Regions from separate parts of the Undibacterium sp. 5I2 genome, predicted to be linked through region 1. Evidence: predicted binding sites of a transcription regulator. Region 1 holds the regulator's gene; each other region holds the start of a gene.
The links. Region 1 encodes sigma-54, which starts transcription at its own class of promoters, with help from an activator protein. Its sites were predicted from a motif close to TGGCANGNAANCTGCTTT; they were not measured.
Positions count from the first base shown of each region.

Region 2: a site for sigma-54 is predicted at 1,645-1,662, ahead of QN359_RS16215 (TorF family putative porin). Genes of this name have one in related genera too.
Region 3: a site for sigma-54 is predicted at 5,448-5,465, ahead of prpB (methylisocitrate lyase). Genes of this name have one in related genera too.

Region 1 is NZ_JASJVS010000078.1:5,636-12,295, reverse strand. It holds gene QN359_RS18080 (KpsF/GutQ family sugar-phosphate isomerase) at 1-602, shown strand, start outside; gene QN359_RS18075 (HAD family hydrolase) at 602-1,126, shown strand; gene lptC (LPS export ABC transporter periplasmic protein LptC) at 1,123-1,749, shown strand; gene lptA (lipopolysaccharide transport periplasmic protein LptA) at 1,806-2,369, shown strand; gene lptB (LPS export ABC transporter ATP-binding protein) at 2,371-3,123, shown strand; gene QN359_RS18055 (RNA polymerase factor sigma-54) at 3,135-4,613, shown strand; gene hpf (ribosome hibernation-promoting factor, HPF/YfiA family) at 4,727-5,071, shown strand; gene QN359_RS18045 (enoyl-CoA hydratase/isomerase family protein) at 5,190-6,284, shown strand; gene QN359_RS18040 (ABC transporter ATP-binding protein) at 6,338-6,660, opposite strand, start outside.
Region 2 is NZ_JASJVS010000056.1:4,605-11,264, reverse strand. It holds gene QN359_RS16225 (ammonium transporter) at 1-371, opposite strand, end outside; gene QN359_RS16220 (P-II family nitrogen regulator) at 394-732, opposite strand; gene QN359_RS16215 (TorF family putative porin) at 748-1,497, opposite strand; gene QN359_RS16210 (accessory factor UbiK family protein) at 1,961-2,203, shown strand; gene QN359_RS16205 (YifB family Mg chelatase-like AAA ATPase) at 2,215-3,729, shown strand; gene QN359_RS16200 (DUF2076 family protein) at 3,819-4,505, shown strand; gene QN359_RS16195 (DUF1800 domain-containing protein) at 4,639-6,231, shown strand; gene QN359_RS16190 (DUF1501 domain-containing protein) at 6,280-6,660, shown strand, end outside.
Region 3 is NZ_JASJVS010000037.1:80-6,739, reverse strand. It holds gene prpF (2-methylaconitate cis-trans isomerase PrpF) at 1-581, opposite strand, end outside; gene acnD (Fe/S-dependent 2-methylisocitrate dehydratase AcnD) at 655-3,249, opposite strand; gene prpC (2-methylcitrate synthase) at 3,328-4,479, opposite strand; gene prpB (methylisocitrate lyase) at 4,522-5,412, opposite strand; gene QN359_RS13140 (Crp/Fnr family transcriptional regulator) at 5,622-6,401, shown strand; gene QN359_RS13135 (DUF2892 domain-containing protein) at 6,469-6,660, shown strand, end outside.

The DNA.
Region 1 (6,660 bases):
CCGGCAATCCGGAGTCGAGTTTGGCACGGCTCGCCGATGTCCACCTGAGCTTGCAAGTCGATAGAGAAGCATGTCCGCTTAACCTGGCACCGACCGCCAGCACCACGGTCACCTTGGCGCTCGGCGATGCCTTGGCGGTAGCTGTACTCGATGCCCGAGGCTTTCGCGAAGAAGATTTTGCCCGCTCGCACCCGGGTGGGGCGCTCGGCCGCCGTCTGTTGACGCATGTGAAAGATGTCATGCGCACGGGCGATGCCATCCCGCGTGTACGACCGGACACCAAATTGATCGTCGCCTTATTGGAGATCACCAAAAAAGGCATGGCGATGACTGCTGTGGTTGATGAGCAAGATCACATCATCGGCGTATTTACCGATGGCGATCTGCGCCGCATGATGGAGAGCGTGCGCGATTTCACGCAAATCAGCATTGCCGAAGTCATGCATAAAAATCCCCACAGCATACGTGCCGAACAATTGGCCGTCAAAGCGGTTGAGGTGATGGAAACCTACCGCATCAATCAGTTGTTGGTCACCGATGCAGACGACAAACTCGTCGGTGCCTTGCATATCCACGACCTGACCCGTGCCAAGGTGATTTAATGAATGACGCTAGCGCCCGCGCTGCCCGCATACGCCTGATGATTTTTGATGTCGATGGCATTCTCACCGATGGCAGCCTGCATTTCAGTGCCGATGGCGAGGCTTTGAAAACTTTCAATGTCCTTGATGGCCAAGGCATACGTTTGCTGCAAGATGCAGGTATCGCCACGGCCATCATCAGTGCCCGGCAATCGCCCATCGTCAGCAAACGTGCCGCCGATCTCGGCATCACCCACGTGCGCCAAGGGATACACGACAAAAAAACCGCATTCCTGTCACTGCTGACAGAATTGCAGATAGCGGCCGAAGAATGTGGTTTTATTGGTGATGACATCATCGATTTGCCGGTATTGACTCGGGTCGGCTTTGCGGCCAGCGTCCCCAACGGCCACCTCGAAGTGCGCCAACGGGTGCATTACGTTTGCAACACGGGCGGCGGGCACGGCGCGGCGCGGGAAGTGTGCGATTTTATTTTGCGCGCACAGAATAAGTATGAACAAGTATTGTCCAGCTATCTGACATGAAATCTCCCATCACTATCGACCGTGCGCGCATTTGGATCGCCGTTACCGTGATGGCTGGCGTGGCTTTGGCCAGTTTCTGGATCGACGATGCGATGCGCCGCCGCGGTGCCGATGAATATCATCGTATCAATGTACGTGCCGAGCCTGACTACTATGTTGAGAAATTTAATTTTATTAAATTATCCAATGAGGGCAAGGCGAATTACCATGTCACCGGCGAGCGCTTGATTCATTTGCCGCAAACCGATCAGATCGAAATCAGCAAACCGCATATCAACAGTTTCGACGCGCAACGCGCGCCGATCACCATCATCGCCGAGCGCGCCGTGGTGGATCAAAAGTCCAACTTGATCACACCAGCACGCCAACATGATGTCGTGCATCTGTATGATCAGGTCAGCGTCGACCGCCCCGATGGCTTGAACTCGCATTACATGCGGCTTGAGACCGATTACCTGATGTTGATACCGGATGATGATGTGATCCAATCGGATCGCGCCGTTACGCTGCTGAGTAAAAACACAGAAACTCATGCGGTCGGCATGTTTGCCAATAACAGCAGCCAGCAATTGGAATTATTAAGTAAAGTCCACTCGCGCATTAAGAAACGCAGCAACAATTAACACCGCCACCATGGTTTTAAGTGTCTGCAATATTGAATTTTTAGAAAGTACCCCGTATGCCAAGCATCCTCACTCTGCGTATGATGACAACGGCACTGCTGGCCACGCTGGTCGGCACCCTGTTGCCCTCGGCCCACGCTGAAAAAGCCGATAGCCAAAAAGAAATGGTTATCGAAGCGGAACATTTAGTCAGCGAAGGCAAGAGCAACACCAATACATTTACCGGCGACGTCGTCATCACCCGCGGCACCTTATTAGTCAAGGCCGAACGCGCGGTAGCGGTGAAAGCGGCCGATGAGTTTCAGCATATCAATCTGTTCGCCAAACCCGGTGCCAAAATACATTTCCGCCAGAAACGCGATGGCGGTGCCGATTTATGGGTCGAGGGCGAAGCCGAAAAAGCGGAATATGATGAGAAAACCGAATTCGTTAAATTTATTTCCAAGGCCCATGTGCGCTATCTCGACGGCAAGCGCGTCACCGATGAGCAGGAAGGCGAGTTTCTTTCCTATGATAGTAAAAATGATGTCTTCGTCGGCAGCAATTCGAGCAACGGTACCCAGGTCAACGGTGGCGGCCGTATCAAAATGACGATACAACCGAAAAATCAGGCGAACTGACATGAGCGAACAACAAAGTACCTTGATGGTCAAAGGCTTGCAAAAACGTTACGGTGCGCGCCAAGTAGTGCGCGATGTTTCGCTGCTCGTCAAAAGCGGTGAAGTGGTCGGGCTGTTGGGCCCGAATGGTGCCGGAAAAACCACCTCGTTTTATATGATCGTCGGCTTGGTTCCATCGGATGCGGGTGAAATCAAAATCGACGGCGTCGACGTCTCCCATTTACCTATCCATCGGCGCGCCGTGCTCGGCTTGTCTTACTTGCCACAGGAAGCCTCGGTGTTTCGTAAGTTGACGGTGGAAGAAAATATACGCGCCGTATTGGAGTTACAAAAAAGCAAAGATGGAAAATATTTAAGCGAAAAAAAAATCAGCGCTCGTCTCAATGCTTTGTTGGCTGACTTGCAAATTGAACAAATTCGCGATAGCCAAGCCATGGCGCTGTCGGGCGGCGAACGGCGACGCGTAGAAATCGCCCGGGCGCTGGCGACCAACCCACGTTTCGTGCTGCTCGATGAACCGTTCGCCGGTGTCGATCCGATTGCTGTCATCGAAATTCAGCGCATCGTCGGCTTTCTCAAAGAGCGCGGCATCGGCGTCTTGATCACCGATCACAATGTGCGTGAAACTCTGGGCATTTGTGACCACGCCTACATCATCAACCAAGGTGCCGTGCTGGCCAGCGGCAAACCGGACGACATCATCCAAAATGAGTCAGTGCGTCGGGTTTATTTGGGAGAACATTTCCGCATGTGACGGGAAGAATCATGAAACAAAGCCTGCAACTTCGTACCTCCCAGCACTTGGCATTGACACCACAATTACAGCAATCGATACGCTTGCTGCAATTGTCAACCTTGGAGCTGCATCAGGAACTGGAAAATCTGCTGCTCGAGAATCCACTGCTCGAGCGCGTCGACGACCCGCTCGAGCACGCCGTGCGTTTGTTGGCCGACGGTGCCATCAACAGCGCCAGCAGCACGCCTGATGCCGGCATGGAAACAGCGTTGCCGCAGGAAGCCGCCAGTGCCAGCACAGAAGCAGTGGCCGAGATCGAGGTGCCGATCAATGACAGCGTCAGTGCCGCTCAAGATGACTGGAGCGATGTCGCACCCGGCCAGCGCAACGATGATGACGATGAAGGCTTTCGTCAACTCGAAGCCAGTCATATCAGCCTGCGCGAACACTTGCTCGAACAAATGCGTCTGAGCTTGCGTATTCCGCGCGACTTGGCCTTGGTCGAATTGATCATCGATGCCATCGATGATCATGGCTACCTGACTGAGACGCTCGATGAAATTCATGCCAGCTTGCCGCTGGAATTATGCGTCGAAGCCGAAGAGTTGTCATTTGCATTATGTATGGTGCAGAGCTTCGATCCACCCGGCGTCGGTGCGCGTCACGTGGCCGAATGTTTGGCCCTGCAAATCAAACGCTTGCCGCAGATCGCCTTCGTCACGCGGCGACTGGCGCTGGCAATTATAGAAACACAACTGCCGCTGTTCGCCCAGCGCGATTTCGGCAAACTCAAAAAAATCTTCGATTGCGATGATGAAGACTTACGCGAAGCGCAAACCGTGATCCGCATGTGCCAACCACGTCCAGGCAGCAGCTTTGCGCTCAACAGTTCCGACTATGTGGCACCGGACGTGATCGTCAAAAAATCAGCCAATGGCTGGCAAGTTTTACTCAATCAAGACGTGATGCCCAAGCTGCGGGTGAACAATATGTATGCCAATATCATGCGCCAAAATCGCGGTGATACCTGTATGGCACCGCAGTTGCAAGAAGCACGTTGGTTGATCAAAAATATGCGTCAACGTTTCGAAACAATTTTGCGTGTCGCCCAAGCGATAGTGGAAAGACAACGGAACTTTTTCACCCACGGTGCCGTTGCCATGCGACCCCTTGTGTTGCGCGAAATAGCTGATACACTAGGTCTACACGAGAGCACTATTTCTCGTGTAACAACGCAAAAATACATGCTCACCCCGCATGGTATGTTTGAGTTGAAGTATTTTTTCGGCAGTCATGTAGCGACGGAAACCGGCGGCGAAGCTTCATCCACCGCGATCCGCGCACTCATCAAGCAATTGATAGGAGCAGAAGACCAGAAAAGCCCACTCTCTGACAGTAAAATCGCAGACATGCTGGGTGAACAGGGTATGGTGATTGCTCGGCGTACCGTTGCAAAATACCGTGAAGCTCTGAAAATCCCCCCGGTCAGTATGCGTAAATGTTTTTAAACAGACCTTGAAATCACGTTTTACATTGCTATATATAATTTAGCTCGAACGCATCTTTTCAATGAGCTGAAGATAGATCACCCTAGCAAGTACCATCATCATAGGAGCGTAGTATGAATCTCACCATCAGTGGACATCACGTCGAAGTAACTCCTGCAATTCGTGAATACGTACATACCAAACTTGAGCGTGTCCGGCGACATTTTGATCAAGTTATTGATATCGCTGTCATTCTGACTGTCGATAAGCTCCGCGAAAAAGAGAAGTGCCATAAGGCCGATATTAATCTGCACATCAGCGGTAAAGACATCCACGTTGAAAGCCTGGCACATGACTTGTACGCAGCCATCGATGCCCTCATCGACAAGCTCGATCGGCAAGTCATCAAACACAAAGATAAGATTCAGGAACACCCACATGAAGCGATCAAGCATATGCCTGATCCCGCGTCGGCGTAATTGATCTGACTCTTACTCTGTGAAAGTAAAAAGGACGCCTCAGCGTCCTTTTTTCATCTGCATGCCACCAGCCCGGGACACCGGCTAAAATACACTTTTCCCTTTGAGCGGTCATATCATGAGCGAACACATTCTCACCTCGGTCAACAATCAGATTGCCTACCTTTGCATGGACCGTCCGGCCGCGCTCAATTCGCTCTCACTGGAAATGGTCCGCACCCTCAGCGCACAGTTGCTGGCCTGGCGTGAGGATACCAGCATTCGCGCCGTAGTCATCCACAGCAGCGCAGAGAAAGCCTTCTGTGCTGGTGGTGACATCCGCTTTTTTTATGAAGTCGGCAGCGTCGGCCCGGTCGGCGGCAGCGCCCTCTTGGAAGATTTTTTCAGCGAAGAATACGCGCTCAATCATTTGATTCATTTCTACCCTAAGCCCTACATCGCCATCATGAATGGCGTGGTCATGGGTGGCGGCATGGGTGTTGCTCAAGCCGGCCCGGCATGCCGCCTGCGCATCGTCACCGAGCGCACCAAGATGGCTATGCCGGAAGTAAATATCGGTTTATTCCCCGATGTCGGCGGTGGCTATTTCCTGTCGCGTTGCCCCGGTCAAATCGGTACTTACCTTGGCCTGTCCGGCGACATCATCACTGCCGCCGATGCCCTGTATGCCGACCTGGCCGATGTCTTCGTCCCAACCGCCGAATTGCCAGCACTGTTCGAGTTGCTGGCGCACAGCGATGCGCTCGATCTGCGCGCAGCCATACGTGAATTTGCCGCGCCATTCGCGCAACAAGCGCGGCCAGAGGCGAGCATGTTGGCGCGTGAACGGGCGCTGATCGATAGGCATTTCAGCGCAGCCAGCGTGCCAGACATCGTTACGACACTGAGCGCTGACGTCGCCGAATTCGCACAAAAAACCGCCGCCAATATGGCCAAACGTTCGCCGCTGCTGATGTGCGTGACGCGCGAACAACTGCGCCGCAGCGCCGGCATGACGGTATCCGATTGCTTGCGCATGGAACGCGGCATGGTGCGCCACTGTTTCACGCATGGCGAAGTACTCGAAGGGATACGCGCGTTGGTGGTGGAAAAAGACCATGCGCCGCAATGGCGACCGGCACAACTGAGCGAGGTCAGCAAGGCCATGGTGCAGGATTTTTTTGCGCCGGCGTGGCCCGACTATGCACATCCGCTGCGCGAGTTGCGCGGTTGACGATTGATTAAAAAAAGGGCAGCTGCAGCTGCCCCTTTTTCTATCCTGATAACTCAGTGCGCAGCACCGCCACCGAGATACGCGGCTTGTACCGCCGGATCATTCTGTAACTTGGCCGCCGGCCCATGTACCGAGATGCGACCGTTTTCCAGCACATAACCGTAGTCAGCCACCGCCAAGGCGGCAGCGGCGAACTGCTCGACCAGCAGCATGGTGATGCCTTCCTTCTTGAGCCGAGAAATGATGCGAAACACTTCATCGACCAAGATCGGTGCCAAGCCCATCGACGGTTCATCGAGCAAAATCACTTCGGGGTTGAGCATCACTGCGCGCGCCATCGCCAGCATTTGCTGTTCGCCGCCCGACAAGGTGCCGG
Region 2 (6,660 bases), on a different contig from region 1:
AGGATGGATAACATATTTTTGGAGCGTACCAAACCACCGTAGAACAAGGCCAGACCAGGGATCGTCATCAGGATGACGAGCAGGGTCGAAACCAACATCCAGGCGGTATCGCCCTTATTCGCCACCGGTGCCACCACTGCCGAGGCCGCTACGGCGTCGACCACAGCAGCCGGTGCGGCTGGTGCAACTGCACTCGAAGCCGGCGCAGCTGCCACGGCCACGGCCGGTGCTGCCGCTGCGCTGACCGCCGTCACCGATGCGGCAACCGCATCGGCCTTCGGTGCGGTATCGTCAGCCTGAACTTGCGCGCTCATGCCCAAGGCTGCGAACATCGCACCCGCCGCCAGCATGTGTTTGAAAATATTTTTCATTGTGAATTCCCTAGTGTGCGGATCAGAGTGCGTCGTTGCCAGTTTCACCGGTACGTATGCGCACTACCTGTTGCAAGTCGTAGACGAAAATTTTGCCGTCGCCGATTTTGCCAGTACGCGCTGCTGTTTCGATCGCCTCAATGGCACGATCAACGATGGAGTCATCAACCGCCGCTTCAATTTTTGTTTTCGGCAAAAAATCGACCACGTATTCGGCGCCGCGATACAACTCAGTGTGACCTTTCTGACGACCGAAGCCTTTGACTTCGGTGACAGTGATCCCTTGTACGCCCATTTCGGACAAGGCTTCACGCACCTCGTCGAGTTTGAACGGTTTGATAATGGCGGTAATGAGTTTCATCTTATCCTCGATCGCTCAGAAAGTTTTAACAGCAGTCAGCACTAAGCTGGTTTTGCCGGTGAATTTACCGGCCGGTGTCTTGTACAGGTTTTTATCGGCATTCGTACCAAGAGCGGCCAAGCTGAAAGCGACGCCGAAGAATTCCTTGGTCACGCCAACTTTCCAGTCATTGTAAGAAAACGCCGAGCTGTTCTTGATCATTTGACGACCAAGATGCAGATTCAAAGTATAGGTATCAGGCAATTCGATGTTGGCACCAAGATCAAGGTAGCCGCTGTTTTTGCTGTCCGGTGTGCCGAACAAATTCGTGACCGAGCTCGAATACTTGGCATACACCGGACCATAGCCAAGCTGGCCGTAGATTTCCGTGGTGTTGGCATTAGCGAAACCGGCAACATTACCCAAACCATTCGATGGATACACATAGGTCAACACGCCGACGTCATAGCTGACATCTTTAACGATTTCGCCACGTTTACCGGCATACAGATCAACTTCGACGTCGCCGCTACCGCCGGCATCTTTGGTCCATTTGATGGTCGACAACCAGGTACCGGCGTAAAAGCCGCTAGGATTGTGAGTGTAATCGGCACCACCTTGCAGGGCAGGGTCAAAACGCGTTTGGGCAATACCACGGTAACGGTATTCACTGGCCAAACCAGCATTGAAAGTCACTTCGTTATCAGGCTTGGCGGCTTCTTCTGCCTGTACCAAACCACTGAACAATGTTGCAGCAACTGCGGCGGCGAGTATTAATTGTTTCATTGCGTTTCCCCTAATGTTTTTGTAAAGAAATTATAAATATGCAAAGAATCGAACCCACTTCATCGACAACCTGATCACAGCGCTGGAAGATCATCCGCAGCGATATGGGAAATGAACCCTAAATAAAAACCATCTGTTAGCTTCGTATTAGCAGGAGTCGTGCCAGCCTGCTGCCGCATCCTGCAATGTTGCATCCCTAGTAAGGTCTGCTTGTTTGATTTAAAACAACCGCCTCCCTGTTTGCCCATGACGATGGCTCGCCAGCCATTTGGGAATGAAGGTGGGCAGCGTCGCCGGTTTGCGTTATCATTTCCGCTTGGGCGCGGTGAACCGTCAATCAAGCGCTTGAATACCGCCGTTTTGCACCAAGTTAAAGCGTGTAGTGAGATCCAGATCGCGCAACACAATTTTTCGCACATAACTGGTGCGAAGTTAAAAATACAACATAATTTAATGGAATGCCATGAATAAGCAAAATTTCTTTGGCGATATACACGCCAAATTCAGCGAAGCGCTGGAAAATTCGCCGGCAAAGGACATTGAGAAAAACGTCAAAGCTCTGATGTCGCAAGGTTTTTCCAAGCTCGACTTGGTCACCCGGGAAGAATTTGATATCCAGGCGCAAGTGTTAGCGCGCACCCGCGCTCGCCTCGAAGCGCTCGAAGCACGCGTGGCCGCTCTGGAAAGCCCGGCCGCGCTTAGCTGAGTGATTCAGCCATGTCGCTCGCGGTACTCAAAAGTCGCGCTCTGCATGGTATTGATGCCCCACAGGTAACGGTGGAGGTGCATCTGGCCAACGGTATCCCGGCGTTTACCATCGTCGGACTGCCCGAGACCGAAGTCAAGGAAGCCAAAGACCGTGTCCGAGCGGCGCTGCAGACGGCGCGTTTCGATTTTCCCGCCAAGCGCATCACGGTTAATTTGGCCCCGGCCGATTTACCCAAAGAATCGGGCCGCTTCGACCTCCCTATTGCGCTCGGCATTTTGGCCGCTTCCGAACAAATTCCGGCCGGCGGCTTGGCGCGCTACGAATTTGCCGGTGAATTATCGCTCTCCGGCGCGCTGCGGCCGATCCGCGGGGCGCTGGCAATGACGAGTGCGATTTGGCGCGGCAGTGGTGCGGCGGCCGCCTTGATACTGCCGCGCGCGAATGCCGATGAAGCCGCGCTGGTGGCGGCAGCGGCGATTTACCCAGCCGATTCTTTATTGCAAGTTTGCGCACATTTTGCCGCCGACGAAAAAGCGCCGCGGCTGCAACGACATGTTGCATCGCCACAAACACAAGCACCGCATTACCCCGATTTTTCCGATATCAAAGCCCAACTCGGGGCCAAGCGCGCCTGCGAGGTCGCGGCCGCCGGCCGCCATGCGCTGTTGATGTGCGGCCCGCCCGGCAGCGGCAAAACCATGCTCGCCACGCGTATTCCCGGCATTTTGCCAGCCATGAGCGAGACCGAAGCAATCGAAACCGCGGCGCTGCAATCCTTGAGCACGGGCTTCACGCTTGCTAATTGGAAAGTACGGCCGTTTCGCGCCCCGCACCATACCGCCTCGGCAGCCGCCCTGGTCGGCGGCGGTAGCAACCCGCGCCCCGGTGAAATTTCCTTGGCTCACCACGGCATCTTGTTTCTCGATGAATTGCCCGAATTCGGCCGGCGCGTGCTCGAAGTGCTACGCCAACCGCTGGAAACCGGGCATGTCAGCATCGCGCGAGCCGCGATGCATGCCGAATTTCCCGCGCGCTTTCAATTATTGGCGGCCATGAATCCCTGTCCCTGTGGCTATTTTGGCGATCCGAATGGGCAATGCCGTTGCACGCCGCAGAATATTGCGCGTTACCAAAGTAAAATCTCCGGCCCCTTATTAGATCGCATCGATTTGCAAATCGAGGTAGCCGCGGTCGCCCCGGCCGACCTGCTCACGGCCGCTGCCAGCGAGAGCAGCGCGACCATGGCGCAGCGGGTGGCGGCGGCTTATACACGGCAAATACAGCGGCAAGGCAAGGCTAACCAATTTCTCGATAACCGTGAGATCGATCAACTATGCCAAGCGAACGCTGCTGGAATGGCTTTGTTGCAACAAGCTATCAGTCAATTCCATTGGTCGGCCCGGGCTAGTCACCGCGTGCTCAAAGTGGCACGTACTATTGCCGATCTGGCAGGGCTGGAGCAGATTAACGCCGCGCATATTGCCGAAGCGATTCAATATCGGCGCGTACTCGGCAAGCATTGAAATTTGTTGCTACATCCCCAAATAGTCGACAATCGCTTGCGCGCCTGTCGCGGCGATTGCCGGCCCACTTCTTCCACCAAGGACTCCCTATGTCACCGCAAGAAATTCAGGTATTGCAAAATTTTTTAGATCAACTGGTACAGGTACAGGGTGTTCACAAGGATGGCCAAGCCCAAGACATGATCAATGCCGCCGTCAACCGGCAGCCGGATGCCGCTTATTTGCTGGTGCAACGCGCGCTCTTGCTGGATCAAGCGGTGGCACAAGCCGGCCAGCAGTTGGCTGCGGTACAAGCTGAACTGCGCGCGCAAACCGCCTTGGTGGCGACGCTTAGCAGTGCTGCCAGCAGCGCTGGCACTGCCTTTCTCGACCCTGCCGCCAGCGATTGGGGCAACAGTTCCCATGCGCGGCCCTTGGCCCCTGCCATGGCAACAGCGGTCAGCGGTGCGCCACTGCCAGCGATGAATGCCAGCTACAACACAAGCGCCGCACCACCCGTCTATTCACAAGCCGCACCAGCCGCAGGCGGATTTTTTTCCGGCAATGGCGGCAGCATGCTCGGCACCGTTGCCGCGACGGCCGCTTCAGTGGCCGCCGGAGCATTTTTGTATCAGGGCATCAGTCATATGATGGGAGGCAATTCTGCATCTGGTCTGGGCAATGCCGCCGCACCATTGGCGAATACCGACAACAACCTGTCCTCCGGCTACTTTGACAGCGAGCAAAGCGCTGCCTCGCCGCTCGAGAGCGCGGACGAGGTCGACGACCTCAGCTGATTGAGGGACGCGCGGATAGCATACGCGCGTACTTTGTTACAAAACAAATGCACTCAGGCCGAGCTGCCGGTCATCCAAACTGCGCCCATCCCGTTGTATCCATAGGACAATGTATACCAAGGAAGCGCTCCCTATGCCACACCGCCCCACCCTGCGTCGTCGCCTGCCCCTGCTGATCTTGGTTGGACTGCTCAGTGCCTGCAGCACAGCACCACGGTCTAACTCGATTCCAGTGCTGCCAACACGGGGCGCAGCAGCCTTGCCGCCGATCGCTTATGTATTTGACAAACAACATACCGATGCGCGCTTATTGCTCAACCGTTTGAGCTGGGGTGCCAATGCCTCCTCGGCGGCGCAAATGCAAGCACTGGGCATGGATCGCTATCTCGATCTGCAATTGCGCGCTCGCAATAGCATCGTACCGGATGCAATACAAGCACAAATCAATGCCCTGAGCATCAGCCAAAAACCCTTCGAGACGATGATGCGCGAACTCGAGGTGCAAAAGACGGCGGCCGATGCCCAGAAAGGTATTGATGATGGTTTGCGCAAAGCCTACCAACAAGAATTGAACCGACTCGCGCGCGAAGCGGCCAGCCGCAGTGTGTTGCGCGAAGTGTATTCGAGCGCGCAGTTACAAGAGCAAATGACGTGGTTTTGGATGAATCACTTCAATATCCACAGCGGCAAGCATAATTTGCGCGCCATGTTAGGCGATTTCGAAGAAAGCGCGATTCGCCCTTTCGCCTTGGGCAATTTTCACGATTTACTGCGCGCCACGATGTATCACCCAGCCATGCTGCGCTATCTCGACAATGAATTCAATGCTTCGCAACGCATCAATGAAAATTATGCCCGCGAGTTGCTGGAATTGCACACCATGGGGGTCAACAGTGGCTACAGCCAACACGATATCCAGGAATTAGCGCGCGCGCTGACCGGTTTGGCCATCAATGTCAGCCGCGATACACCGAAGATGCGACCTGAACTCAAACCATTTTATGTGCGTCAGGCTTTGTTTGAATTCAATCCACAACGCCATGATTTCGGCGACAAACATATTCTCGGGCAAACCATCGCTGGACGCGGACTACCTGAAATCGAAGACATCATCAATTTGCTCTGCCGCCAGCCTGCCACAGCGCATTTCATCAGCCTGCAATTAGCCACGTATTTCGTTTCCGATACGCCCACGGAGGCACTGGTCAATGCCATGGCACGCAGTTTTCTCGCCAGCGACGGCAGTATTCCCGCCACCTTGCGGGTCATGTTTGATGCGCCGGAATTTCATGCTTCACTCGGACATAAATTCAAAGACCCGCTCCATTACGCCGTTGGCGCGGTGCGCCTGGCTTACGATGGCAACAACATCGTCAATCCCGGCCCGGTACTGAACTGGCTCAACCAGATGGGCCAGCCATTCAATGGCCATCAGACTCCCGACGGCTATTTGATGACAGAAAGCGCGTGGGCCAGCCCGGGTCAGTTGGCGCAACGTTTTGATATCGCCCGCAGCATAGGGAGTGGCACGCCGGCGCTGTTTTATCCGCCCGATTTGCCGCGGCCAAGTGATAAACCGCCAGCACCGGCCTTGCTCGGCTCAGCGTATGCGCAAAGCTGGAGTCAAAGCTTCAGCGTCGAGAGTCGTCAAGCTTTGCAGCAAGCTGGCGCAAAAAATGAGTGGAATGTGTTCTTTCTGGCGGCGCCGGAAATGATGCGCCGCTGATATGACTATCGTTGCTACCGGCACCGGCCGGTTTTTTGGAGAAGCTGCATGAATCGTCGTCTCGCTTTGAGTCGTTTGCTGGCCTTGTCGGCGCTGTCGCCCTTGACTTGGAGTGGCAGCGTCATGGCCGCCCCCGCCAGTGAACAAAAATTGTTGTTGGTGTTTTTACGCGGCGGCTACGATGCCTGCCACTTGTTGGTGCCGACCGCCAGCAACTACTATTATGAATCGCGCCCCAATATTGCCATTGCCCGCCCGGGTCCGGATCCGCGCGCAGCCTTGCCGCTGACGGCCGACTGGGGTTTGCATCCGGCCTTGCGCAACAGTTTATATCCTTGGTTCGGCAGCGGCGAGTTGGCCTTTATTCCCTTTGCCGGTACGGATGACCTGAGCCGTAGTCACTTTGAAACCCAAGACAGCATAGAACTG
Region 3 (6,660 bases), on a different contig from region 1:
CCGCCACCGCCCTCTTCTTCAGCGGCCGGATCCAGAAATTCAAGTTGTACTTCAGCCGCCGGAAAGCTCACGCCATCGAGTTCGAAGTCGCCCGTTTCCTGCACTAGCCCATCAGTAACCGGCACATGGGCGATGATGGTTTTGCCGATGTTGGCTTGCCAAATACGTACCCTCGCCATGCCACTCTGTATGCCGACGCCCAGCACGCGCTCCAACGCCACCAAGCCGCTGGCAATGGCAAACGAGCCGACTGCCGCCGATAAATTACCGCAATTCCCGCTCCAATCGACAAATGCCTGGTCGATCGCCACTTGGCCAAACAAGTAATCAACATCGTGCTCGGGCCGCGTGCTGGTCGCCAGAATCACGCTCTTGCTGGTACTCGAACTGGCACCACCCATGCCGTCGATCTGCTTACCATAAGGATCAGGACTACCGATCACGCGCAATAACAAAGCATCGCGCGCCGCACCGGGCACTTGCGCGGCCACGGGTAAATCTTGCAGACGGAAGAACACGCCTTTACTGGTACCACCACGCATATACGTGGCAGGAATTTTAATTTGAGGAAGATGGGCCATGTCTAGCACTCCGAAGAAAAAAGGGGCGCGCCGGAACCGGCGCGCCCGGAACAACAAGTAACTCAAACAACTTTTACGCCGCTTTGCTCGATTCGAGGAAATCCTGCGCGAAGCGTTGCAACACGCCGCCAGCTTCGTAAATCGAAACTTCTTCAGCGGTATCGAGACGACACAACATCGGCACTTCGAGGCGCTCACCATTTTTGCGATGAATCAGCAAGCTCAGCGTCGCGCGCGGACTGCGCACACCGCTGACATCATAGGTTTCACTGCCATCGAGCGCGAGCGTAAGACGATTCACACCAGGGAAAAATTCCAAAGGCAGCACGCCCATACCGACCAAGTTAGTCCGATGAATACGCTCAAAACCTTCGGCGGCAATCGCTTCCACCCCGGCCAAACGCACGCCTTTAGCGGCCCAATCACGCGAAGAACCTTGCCCATAATCGGCGCCGGCGATGATGATCAGCGGCTGCTTGCGCTCCATGTAAATTTCTATCGCTTCCCACATACGCGAAATTTTTCCTTCCGGTTCAATCCGCGTCAGCGACCCGGCCTTGACTTGACCGTTTTCCTGCACCATTTCATTTTTTAAAGTTGGATTGGCGAAAGTGGCACGTTGCGCGGTTAAATGATCGCCGCGGTGAGTGGCATAGGAATTGAAATCTTCTTCCGGCAAACCCATTTTTGCCAAATACGCACCGGCCGCACTGTCGAGCATGATCGCGTTCGACGGTGACAAATGATCGGTCGTGATATTGTCACCCAATACCGCCAGCGCACGCATGCCCTTCATCGTGCGTTCCCCTGCCAGTGCACCTTCCCAGTACGGTGGCCGGCGGATGTAGGTGGTTGCTGGACGCCAGTCGTAAAGCGGGCTGACGCTGCTGCCATCATCGGCTTGTTTGGCGAACATAGGAATGTACACCTTGCGGAATTGTTCAGGTTTAACACTGCTAGCCACAATCGCATCGATTTCCGCATCGCTGGGCCAAATATCCTTGAGCGTCACCGGCAAGCCGGCGGCATCGATGCCGAGCACATCTTTTTCAATATCGAAGCGTATTGTGCCGGCAATCGCATACGCCACCACCAGCGGCGGCGAAGCCAAAAATGCTTGTTTCGCATACGGGTGAATCCGACCATCGAAATTTCGGTTACCCGACAACACCGCAGTCGCATACAAATCACGCGCGATCACTTCTTGCTCAATCACCGGATCGAGCGCACCGCTCATGCCATTGCAAGAAGTACAGGCATACGCCACCACGCCGAAACCCAGCTGTTCGAGCTCGCTCATCAAACCGGCTTCTTCCAAATACAAGGTGACGGTTTTCGAACCGGGTGCCAAGGAACTCTTCACCCAAGGCTTACGCGTCAAGCCACGGGCATTGGCATTTCGGGCGATCAAACCGGCGGCAATCATATTGCGGGGGTTATTGGTATTGGTGCAACTGGTGATGGCGGCAATGATCACCGCACCATCCGGCATCAAACCGGCTTCGTTCTCGACCTTGCCGCTGATACCGCGCGCCGCCAATTCCGAAGTCGGCACACGGTTATGCGGATTCGATGGCCCGGCAATCGTCCTTACCACCGACGACAAATCGAAATGCAGCACGCGTTCATATTCGGCATGTTTCAAACTCTCGGCCCACAAGCCGGTTTCTTTCGCATACAACTCGACGAGCTTGACCAGTTCATCGTCGCGACCGGTCAATTTCAAATACTTGATGGTTTGTTCATCGATGTAAAACATCGCCGCGGTAGCACCGAATTCCGGTGCCATATTGGCGATGGTGGCGCGGTCACCGAGCGTCAAACGCGCGGCACCGTCACCGTAAAATTCGAGGTAAGACGAGACCACTTTTTGCTTGCGCAAAAATTCCGTCAGCGCCAGCACGATGTCGGTGGCGGTGATGCCTTCCTGCGGTCGGCCGCTCAGTTCCACCCCAATGATATCGGGCAGACGCATCCACGAGGCACGTCCCAGCATCACGCTCTCGGCTTCCAGACCGCCAACGCCGATGGCGATGACGCCGAGCGCATCGACCATCGGTGTATGGCTGTCAGTACCGACCAAGGTATCGGGATAGGCCACGCCATCCTGCACTTGGATCACCGGCGACATGCGCTCAAGATTAATCTGATGCAGAATGCCATTACCAGGTGGAATGACATCGACATTTTTAAACGCTTTTTTAGTCCAATTGATGAAATCGAAGCGATCTTCATTACGTCGATCTTCGATCGCGCGGTTTTTAGCGAAGGCATTGGGATCAAAACCGCCGCATTCGACTGCCAGCGAGTGATCGACCACTAATTGAGTCGGCACCACCGGATTCACCAGCGCCGGATCACCGCCTTGCGCCGCAATCGCGTCACGCAAACCGGCCAGATCGACCAGCGCAGTTTGTCCCAGAATATCGTGGCACACCACGCGTGCCGGAAACCAAGGAAAATCGAGATCACGCTTGCGTTCGATAAATTGTTTGAGCGAATCCTCCAGCGTGGCCGGATCACAGCGGCGCACCAGATTTTCGGCCAAAACACGCGAGGTGTAGGGCAGTTTGTCATAGGCGCCAGGAGTGATGGCGTCGACCGCGGCACGGGTATCGTAGTAATCGAGTTTAGTGCCGGGTAGGGCTTTGCGATTTGCAGTATTCATGGCTCAGTCAGGGAAAAATTAAGAGACAGCAGCAGCGGCGCCGCCGCAGTAATCACGGCGGCAGCGTCGGCGCGCAGCTTATTGACGGTCTTTAAGTGGCACAAATGCGAGATCTTCCGGGCCAACATAATTGGCACTCGGACGAATGATCTTGTTATCGATGCGTTGCTCGATGATATGGGCGGCCCAACCGGAAGTACGGGCAATCACGAACAAGGGCGTAAACATCGCCGTCGGCACGCCCATCATGTGATACGACACCGCCGAGAACCAATCGAGATTCGGGAACATTTTTTTCGCTTCCCACATCACGCTTTCAAGCCGTTCAGCGATATCGTACATCTTGGTCGAACCGGCCTGTTGCGACAATTCTTTGGCAACATCTTTGATGACCTTGTTGCGCGGATCAGAAATGGTATACACCGGATGGCCGAAACCAATCACCACTTCTTTGTTTTCCACACGTTTTTTGATATCGGCTTCGGCTTCGTCCGGATTATCGTAACGTTTCTGAATTTCGAAAGCGACTTCATTGGCACCGCCATGCTTAGGACCGCGCAAAGCACCAATGGCACCGGCCACGGCCGAATGCATGTCGGAACCAGTACCGGCGATGACGCGACCGGCAAAGGTCGAAGCATTGAATTCATGTTCCGCGTACAAAATCAAGGAAGTATGCATGGCGCTGACCCATTGCGCAGACGGCGCAATGCCGTGCAACAGATGCAAGAAGTGGCCACCGATGGAATCATCGCCGGTTTCAACTTCGATGCGGCGGCCATTGTGGCTGTAGTGGTACCAGTACAGCAGCATGGAACCGAACGACGCCATCAATTGATCGGCAATATCGCGCGCGCCCGGCAAATTATGATCATCTTTTTCCGGCAGCATGCAACCGAGTGCAGACACCCCGGTGCGCATCACATCCATAGGATGAGCCGAAGCCGGCAAACATTCCAAGGCCGCCTTCAAACTGGCTGGCAAACCGCGCAGGGCTTTGAGTTTGGCTTTATAAGCGAGCAGTTCGGCCGGCGTCGGCAATTTGCCATGCACCAGCAAATGCGCGATTTCTTCGAATTCACACGTGGTGGCGATGTCGAGAATATCGTAGCCGCGATAATGTAAATCATTGCCGGTCTTGCCGACCGTGCACAAAGCGGTATTGCCGGCGGTAACACCGGACAAGGCCACCGATTTTTTCGGTTTGAATGGGGTAGTAGCTTCAGTCATTTTTTGCTCCTCGATGTCTCGCAGATATGGTAAGGAATGGTTTTATTTGTTTTTTTGCTGAGCAAACAGCGCGTCGAGCTTTTGCTCGAAGCTGTGGTAATTGATGCGCTCGTAGAGTTCCATCCGCGTTTGCATGGTATCGACGACGTTTTTCTGTGTACCATCGCGACGGATCGCTTCATACACATTTTCCGCTGCCTTATTCATGGCACGGAAAGCCGACAAGGGATACAGCACCAGACCGACGTCGACCGATTTCAACTCTTCCACCGTGAACAAAGGTGTAGCACCGAATTCGGTAATATTGGCCAGAATCGGCACGCGCAAATGCGCAGCGAAACGCTGATACATAGGCAATTCCGTGATCGCTTCCGGAAACACCATATCGGCACCGGCTTCGACATAGGCGTGGGCACGTTCGAGCGCACGCTCAAAGCCTTCCACCGCCAAGGCATCGGTACGCGCCATGATCACGAAATCGGGATCGCTACGGGCATCCACCGCCGCCTTGATACGGTCAACCATTTCCTGCTGCGTGACGATTTCTTTACCGGGACGATGACCGCAGCGCTTGGCACCGACCTGGTCTTCGATATGGATGGCCGCCGCGCCGAATTTAATCATCGACTTAACAGTACGGGCAACATTGAAAGCCGACGCCCCGAAGCCGGTATCGGCATCGACTAGCAGCGGTAAATCGCAGACATCGGTAATGCGGCGCACATCGGTGAGCACATCGTCGAGATTGGAAATACCGAGATCAGGCAAACCCAGGGAACCGGCAGCAACGCCGCCACCGGACAAGTAAATCGCCTTGAAACCGGCACGCTTGGCCAGCAAGGCATGATTGGCATTGATCGCGCCGATCACTTGCAAAGGTGATTCTTCTTGGATCGCCTTGCGGAAAGCGGCGCCTGCTGAATAATGACTCATTTTTCACTCCGGAAAGGGTAGGAACTGTCAGGCATAACGCAAACACCATGCCAACAGTGAGAGAAATATAAACTCCTCAACAAAATCATCGACTTAGCGCCGCTAGCAAGAAAAACCTATCCCAAAACAATCGGTATACGTTTCACATGGCGTTGCAATTTAAATCCATTGAAACACATATGAAACACGATTGAAACGTTGCGCCAACGATGTCTGCACGTTCTAAAGCTACCGCCGTCATGCTGAAAGCCGTATCATCAAGCCTTCTCTGTCTGCATACAAGCGAGCAAGCCGATGTCGCCGTCCCTCCTGTCACCACGCAACACGCGTTACGCCGCGCCCAAGCTGTACCAAGCAATGCCATGCTGAGCCCAGCCGACTGGCGCGCCTTGATGCCGGCATGTCAGGAAATCCTGCTTCCGGTCGGCACCGTCGTGTTTCGTCCGGGCGACCGTTGTGAGCGCTACTTTGTCGTGACGGCGGGAACGGTGCGGGTAGTAAAAACGGCCGAAAACGGCCGTGAAATTGTGCTCTATCGTGTCAACGGCGGCGAAACCTGCAGCATCACCACCTCCTGTCTGATGGCCCAAGAATGCTATCCGGCCAGCGCTATTGCCGAAACCCAGGTGCACGCGCTGACGCTCGATGCGGCAGCCTTCGAACAAGCACTCAGCAACAGTCCGGCCTTCCGTCGTTTCGTGTTTGCCGCCTTCTCGCAAAGGCTAGGAAATCTGATCGCCCGCATAGAAGAAATCGCCCTGCAACGTATCGATGTCAGACTGGCCCGATACTTACTCGCGGCACCAGACACTGCCGGCATCGTATTGGCCACGCACCAACAGCTCGCCGTCGAATTGGGCTCGGCACGCGAAGTCGTTTCGCGCATGCTCAAGGAATTTGAGCATCAGGGCGCGCTGCGCCTCGGGCATAAGCAAATAGAAATCTGTGACCGCGCCTTGCTGCAAACCATTGTTTTGCGCCATCTGTGAGCTAGTCACAGACGGTCCTGCCGCCGCCGCGGTGTAATACAGCTTCATACACAGCAAGGAAATCACCATGTTTAAACAAAATGTAGGTAATGCCGACCGTATCCTCCGTCTGCTGCTCGGCGCAGCCATACTGAGCCTGGCCTTTTTCGGCCCGCAAACGCCCTGGGGCTATCTCGGCCTCATCCCACTGCTGACCGGCTTGGTCGGCCGTTGTCCAGCCTACCTGCCGTTCGGCTTCACGACCTGCGCCATCCGCAAC